Regions from separate parts of the Mycolicibacterium goodii genome, predicted to be linked through region 1. Evidence: predicted binding sites of a transcription regulator. Region 1 holds the regulator's gene; the other holds the start of a gene.
The links. Region 1 encodes HspR, which represses chaperone genes until heat shock. Its sites were predicted from a motif close to ANNTGAGTNNNNNNNACTCANNT; they were not measured.
Positions count from the first base shown of each region.

Region 2: the regulator HspR is predicted to act here: its motif matches at 1,749-1,771, upstream of lon (endopeptidase La).

Region 1 covers NZ_CP012150.1:379,134-382,543, reverse strand. Annotated here, with positions in the region: gene dnaJ (molecular chaperone DnaJ) at 1-1,093, shown strand, start outside; gene AFA91_RS01880 (heat shock protein transcriptional repressor HspR) at 1,122-1,487, shown strand; gene AFA91_RS01875 (class II aldolase/adducin family protein) at 1,490-2,182, opposite strand; gene AFA91_RS01870 (zinc-dependent alcohol dehydrogenase) at 2,179-3,216, opposite strand; gene AFA91_RS01865 (xylulokinase) at 3,213-3,410, opposite strand, start outside.
Region 2 covers NZ_CP012150.1:4,696,965-4,700,374, forward strand. Annotated here, with positions in the region: gene lon (endopeptidase La) at 1-1,737, opposite strand, end outside; gene AFA91_RS21935 (NADP-dependent oxidoreductase) at 1,898-2,836, shown strand; gene AFA91_RS21940 (esterase family protein) at 2,903-3,410, opposite strand, start outside.

The DNA.
Region 1 (3,410 bases):
GAAGGCCTACCGGAAACTGGCCGCCGAGCTGCACCCGGACCGGAACTCCGATCCTGGAGCCGCGGAGCGGTTCAAGGCGGTGTCCGAGGCGAACAGTGTTTTGTCGGACCCCGCTAAGCGCAAGGAGTATGACGAGACCCGCCGGCTGTTCGCCGGCGGATTCGGTGGACGCCGGTTCAACACGGGAGGCAACTTCGGAGGCGGATTCGGTTCCGACGGTGTCGAATTCAACCTCGGTGACCTGTTCGACGCTGCCGGCCAGAGCGGTGGCGCGAACATCGGCGACCTCTTCGGCGGGCTGTTCGGCCGCGGCGCCCAGCCGCGGCCGAGCCGTCCGCGCCGCGGGAACGACCTGGAGACCGAGACCGAGCTGTCGTTCCTGGAGGCCACCAAGGGCGTGGCCATGCCCCTGCGGCTGACCAGTCCGGCGCCGTGCACCAACTGCCACGGCAGCGGTGCACGGCCCGGCACCAGCCCGAAGGTGTGCCCGAACTGCAACGGCTCCGGTGTGATCAGCCGCAACCAGGGTGCTTTCGGCTTCTCCGAACCCTGCACCGAATGCCGTGGTAGCGGCTCGATCATCGAGCATCCCTGCCAGGAATGCCGGGGCACCGGCGTCACCACCCGGACCCGCACCATCAACGTGCGGATCCCCGCCGGTGTCGAGGACGGTCAGCGCATCCGGCTGGCCGGGCAGGGCGAGGCGGGCCTGCGTGGTGCGCCTTCCGGCGACCTCTACGTCACCGTGCATGTGCGCCCGGACAAGGTGTTCGGACGCGACGGCGACGACCTGACCGTCACCGTTCCCGTCAGTTTCCACGAGTTGGCGCTCGGGACAACACTTTCGGTGCCCACGCTGGACGGCAAGGTCGGGGTCCGGGTGCCCAAGGGCACCTCGGACGGCCGGATCCTGCGGGTCCGCGGGCGTGGCGTGCCCAAGCGCTCGGGTGGTCACGGGGACCTGTTGGTCACCGTGAAGGTCGCGGTGCCACCGAACCTCGAAGGCGAAGCGGCAGAGGCGCTGGAGGCTTATGCGAAAGCCGAGCGTGCCAGCGGATTCGATCCGCGTGCCGGATGGGCGGGGAATGTATGACGAACGCTCGTGCGAGGAATGATCGGCGATGAGCGGCAAGCGCAAGGACGAAGCCCGCACGTTTCTGATCTCGGTGGCGGCCGAGCTCGCCGGCATGCATGCGCAGACCCTGCGCACCTATGACCGGTTGGGCTTGGTCACCCCGCAGCGCACATCCGGTGGCGGGCGGCGTTATTCCGAACGCGACGTCGACCTGTTGCGGGAGGTCCAGCGGCTGTCCCAGGACGAGGGCGTGAACCTCGCCGGTATCAAGCGCATCATCGAACTGACCAATCAGGTCGACGCGCTGCAGCGGCGCGTCGCCGAGCTGACCGCCGAAGTGGAACGGTTGCGCAAGCCGAGCACCGCCCTGGTGCTGTGGCAGCCGAGAGGCACCCGCAACAAGCGACCCTGAGCTCACCCGGCGTTCTGCGGCTCAGTTCCGCGTCGCCTGTTGACCGTCGCCTGTTGACCGTAGCCCGCGAGCCGACGGCCGACTTCGGCGATCTCGTCGTCGTCGAGCACGCGCACAGGCGCGCCGCTGGCCATCGCCCGCAGTTGTACGTCGCAGATGTACTCGAGATAGGGCACGAGGCTGAGCACCTTCGGGAGCGCCTGACCGACGAGGACGGCACCGTGGTTGCCCATCAGGGCCGCGGTGCGACCGCGCAGCGCGGTGGTCACGTTGTCGGCCAACTCCTGGGTGCCGAACGTGGCGTACGGCGCGACCCGCACGGCACCGCCGAACAGCGCCGAATAGTAGTGCGACGCGGGGACCTCGTCGACGACGGTCGACAACGCGGTGGAGGCCGGACCGTGGGTGTGCACAACGGCGGTGTGCTCGGTCCGGTGGTACACCGCGAGGTGCAGCGCAAGCTCGCTCGACGGTGCCAGCGCCGCGTCGACGGCATTGCCGTCGAGGTCGTGGATCCCGACGTCGCGTGCCGACATGGCCTCGTAGTCAACGCCGCTCGGCGAGATCACCACGAGGTCACCGGCCCGGATCGACACATTGCCCGCGGTCCCGACCACGAGTCCGGAGCGGCTGAGGAACTGACACGCCTCGACGACCTGCCTGCGCTCGTCACCGAGCTGCATCGACGCGCTCACGGTTCCAACACGTACTTCGATCCGCGGCCCGCGGCCATGTCCTCCAGGCTCGGCAGCAGCGCTTCGAGCGGCCTGCGCTCCGTCACCAGCATCGACCCGTCGACCTTCTTGGCGGCCAACAGTTCCACCGCGATCCGGACGTAGTTCGGGGTGTGGTGGAAGACGCCTTTGAGCGTGTATTCCTCGTAATGCATCGCGGAGGAGTCGACGGAGAACGGTGCACCCTTGGGTGTCCCGCCGAACAGCACGGCCGTCGCGCCGGGCCGCAGGGTCCGCACGGTCTGCTCCCACACCTGCGGCAGCCCGACCGCCTCGATGGCGACGTCGGCGCCCCGCCCGTGCGGTGTGCGCGCCCTGATCATCGCGACGCGGTCTTCGAAATCCGAAACCTCGGACAGGTCAACGGTATCCACCGCGCCGGCCTGGCTGGCCTGTTGCAACCGCCACGGTGACTGGTCGACCGAGATCACGTTGGCGCCGCGCAGTGTCGCGAGCCGCACGAACATCAGCCCGATCGGTCCCGCGCCGTGGACGACGACGGTGTCCCCGAGCTGAATTCCGGTTTCGTCCATGCCGTGCACGACGGTGGCCAGCGGCTCCAACGGTGCCGCGGAGGCGAAGTCGAGATCGTCGGGCAACAGGTAGGTGTTGCGCTCGACGATCGCGGCCGGGATGATCACCTGCTCGGCGAACGCCCCGTTGAGGAATTCGAGGTTCTCGCAGAGGCTTTGACGTCCGCGTGTACACGCCCAGCAGTGCCCGCACGGCGCCGTGTTGGCCGCGACCACCCGGTCGCCGACGGCGAACTTGTCCACGCCGTCGCCGACGGCCGACACCACGCCTGCGAACTCATGGCCGAATCGGGACGGCAGCGTCGGGAAGAGCTTGGGGTGGCCGCGGCGGTAGGACTTCAGGTCGGTGCCGCAGGTCGCGGCGGCCTTCACATCCACCAGCACCTCGCCTGGTCCGGGTTCGGTGGCCGCGACGTCTTCCAGCCGCAGGTCTCCCGGCCCGTAGAACATGGCCGCTCTCATCGTCGATCTCCTTGTGTTTGGTGGTGCTGGCCCACGTCGTGCAGGCTGTTCAGCAGGCCTCGGGTCTCGGTGAACATGCGTTGGTACAGGGCCCGCAGCTCGGCGTAGCGGGCCGCGGCGTCGGGGCGGGGTTCGATCACGGCATCGGTGCGGGCGACCGTGGCCGCGGCCTCGGGGATCGAGCCGAACCGGCC
Region 2 (3,410 bases), 2.8 Mb from region 1:
CGCACGGCCCAGGTAGCCGACGAGATCGGGCTCGTCGACGGTGATCGGACCGGGTTGCGTGGCCAGTCTGGTCGCGACCTTGCGCATCATCTTGGCCAGCAGCCGTTCGAACTGCCGCACACCCGGTTCGCGGGTGTAGTCGGCGGCGATCTTGCGCAGCGCGGCGTCGGTCACCTCGACTTCGCCGCCGTCCAGCGCCGCCCGTTCCCGCTGCCTCGGCAGCAGGAAGTCGCGCGCGATGGCGAGTTTGTCGTCGGCGGTGTAGCCGTCGATCTGCACCAGTTCCATGCGGTCCAGCAGCGCCGACGGGATGTTCTCGACGACGTTGGCGGTGGCCAGGAACACCACGTCGGACAGGTCCAGGTCCAGGTCCAGGTAGTGGTCGCGGAACGTGTGGTTCTGCGCCGGGTCGAGGACCTCGAGCAGCGCCGCCGCCGGGTCGCCCCGGAAGTCGGAGCCCACCTTGTCGATCTCGTCAAGCAGCACAACGGGATTCATCGAACCCGCCTCGCTGATCGCACGCACGATGCGGCCCGGCAGCGCGCCGACGTAGGTGCGCCGGTGGCCGCGGATCTCGGCCTCGTCGCGCACACCGCCGAGGGCGACGCGCACGAATTTGCGGCCCAGCGCCCGGGCGACCGATTCACCGAGCGACGTCTTGCCGACGCCGGGCGGACCGGCCAGTGCCATCACGGCGCCGGAGCCGCGCCCGCCGACGACCTGCAGCCCGCGCTGGGAGCGCCGCGACCGCACGGCCAGGTATTCGACGATGCGGTCCTTGACGTCGTCGAGGCCGTGGTGGTCGGCATCCAGGATCTGTCTGGCTCGCGCCAGGTCGGTCGAGTCCTCGGTCCTGACGTTCCACGGCAGCTCCAGCACGGTGTCCAGCCAGGTGCGGATCCACCCGCCCTCGGGGCTCTGGTCGCTGGCGCGTTCGAGCTTGCCGACCTCACGCAGTGCCGCCTCACGGACCTTCTCGGGCAGGTCGGCGGATTCGATCCGGGCTCGGTAGTCGGCTTCACCTTCCTGGCCGTCGGGACCCAACTCGCCGAGTTCCTTGCGGATCGCGTTGAGCTGCTGGCGCAGCAGGAACTCCTTCTGCTGTCTTTCCATGCCCTCGCGGACGTCCTCGGCGATCTTGTCGGTGACCTCGACCTCGGCGAGATGCTCACCGGTCCACTCGATCAAAAGGGAGAGTCGACGGTCCACGTCCGCGGCCTCGATCAGTTCGCGCTTCTGGGCGTCGGACAGATACGACGCGTACCCGGCGGTGTCCGCCAGCGCCGACGGGTCGGTGATCTTGTTCACCATGTCGACGATCTGCCACGCGTCACGCCGCTGCAGCATCGCCAGCAGCAGCTTCTTGTATTCCCCGGCAAGCCTTTTCGTCTCGTCGGTGGGTTCGGGTTCGGTCACGTCCTCGACCTCCACCCACAGCGCGGCGCCCGGTCCGGTGGTTCCCGAGCCGATGTGGGCGCGCCGTTCACCGCGCACGACGGCGGCCGCGCCGCCGCTGGGTAGCCGCCCGACCTGCACGATCGACGCGATGACGCCGTGCGTCGGGTAACGGTCGTCGAGCCGCGGCGCGATCAGCAGCTTGCCGGAGTCGGTGGCCTGTGCGGCGTCCACGGCGGCCTGGGCGGCGTCGTCGAGCGCGATCGGCACCACCATGCCCGGCAGCAGGATCGGGTCGCTGACGAACAAGATGGGCACGGCACGCATCTTCGAATCAGACATCAAACCTCCAAAGTTCAGTCTGATGCGCTCAACCTTGATGTGGGGGGATTTGTTCCTGCGGCGGTATCGCCGAGAGCGGAATGCGGGCAAGGAACTGCCAGGTGGCTGTGAAGGTCGCCCGCGGCGGAATAGCGCGGCCGGCCGGCCGGTCGTAGCGCTCATGAGCAGAGCAGTGCAGTTCGACGCGTACGGGGATATCGAGGTGCTCGCGGTGCGTGAGGTGCCGCGTCCGGTCCCGGCCGAGGGTGAGGTCCTGGTCCGGGTGCGGGCCGCGGGAATCAACCCCGGCGAGGCCATGATCAGGTTCGGGTTGTTGCACGACCGGTACCCGGCGACCTTCCCGTCCGGGCAGGGCAGCGACCTCGCGGGGGTGGTGGCCGAACTCGGCCCCGGCGTCACCGGTGTCGACGTCGGGGACGAGGTGATCGGGTTCTCGCTGCGCCGGTCCAGCCACGCCGAGTATGTCTCGGTGCCGGTGACGCAGCTCACCGCGAAACCGCCCGCGGTTTCCTGGGAGGTCGCCGGATCCCTGTTCGTCGCGGGCACCACCGCGTACGCGGCGGTGAATGCCGTTCGGCCCGGACCCGGTGACGTCGCCGCGGTCTCCGCGGCGGCCGGTGGTGTCGGAACCATCGCGGTACAGCTCGCCGCGCGCGCCGGCGCCACGGTCCTCGGTATCGCCGGGCCCGCCAACCACGGTTGGCTCACCGACCACGGGGTGATCCCGGTCGACTACGCCACGCCGAGCACCGACGGTCTGGCCGACCGGCTGCGCGCGGCCTCACCCACCGGACGCGTCGATGCCTTCCTGGATTTCTTCGGCAACGGCTATGTGGCGCTTGCGGTTGACGAACTCGGGGTAAACCCCGAACGGGTCGACACCATCATCGATTTCGCGGCCGTCGAAACGTTCGGCGTGCAGGCGGTGGGAAGCGCCGCGGCAGCCGAGATCTCGGTCGTCGCCGAACTGGCCGAGCTGGTCGCCGACGGCGACCTCGAGGTGCCCATCGGCGGGGTGTTCCCCATCTCCGAGGTGCGCGCCGCGTACACCGAACTCGAAAAGCGCCACACCAGAGGGAAATTGGTGCTGCGGCCGTGAGCTGACCCACACAGGCAGGGAGCCTGCCGTCGGGGGGTAACGGCAGGCTCCCTGGGTGGGTGGTTTCTAGGTGGCCGACTGCGCGCCGAGCACCCGCTGGATGTCGGGCTTCATCTGCAGCAGCTGCTGGCCCCAGTAGTTCCACGTGTGCGTCCCGTTGGGCGGGAAGTTGAACACCGCGTTGGTGCCGCCCGCGGCGATGTACTGGTCGCGGAACGTCAGGTTGGTCCGCAGCGTCAGGCCCTCCAGGAACTGCGCGGCCAGCAAGTTGCCGCCCGAGACGCCGGCGTCGAGCTCCGACGGGGTGCCGGTGCCGCAGTAGACCCAGATGCGGGTGTTGTTGCGCACCAGCTGGTTGATGTTGACCATCGGGTCGTTGCGCTTCCACGCCGGGTCGGACGACGGACCCCACATGCTCTCGGCGTTGTATCCGCCTGCGTCGTTCATCGCCAGACCGATCAGCATCGGCCACCAGCCTTCCGACGGGTTGAGGAAGCCGGAAAGTGTTGAGGCGTAGATGAACTGCTCGGGGTGGTAGATCGCGTAGGTCAGTGCGGCGCTGCCTGCCATCGAC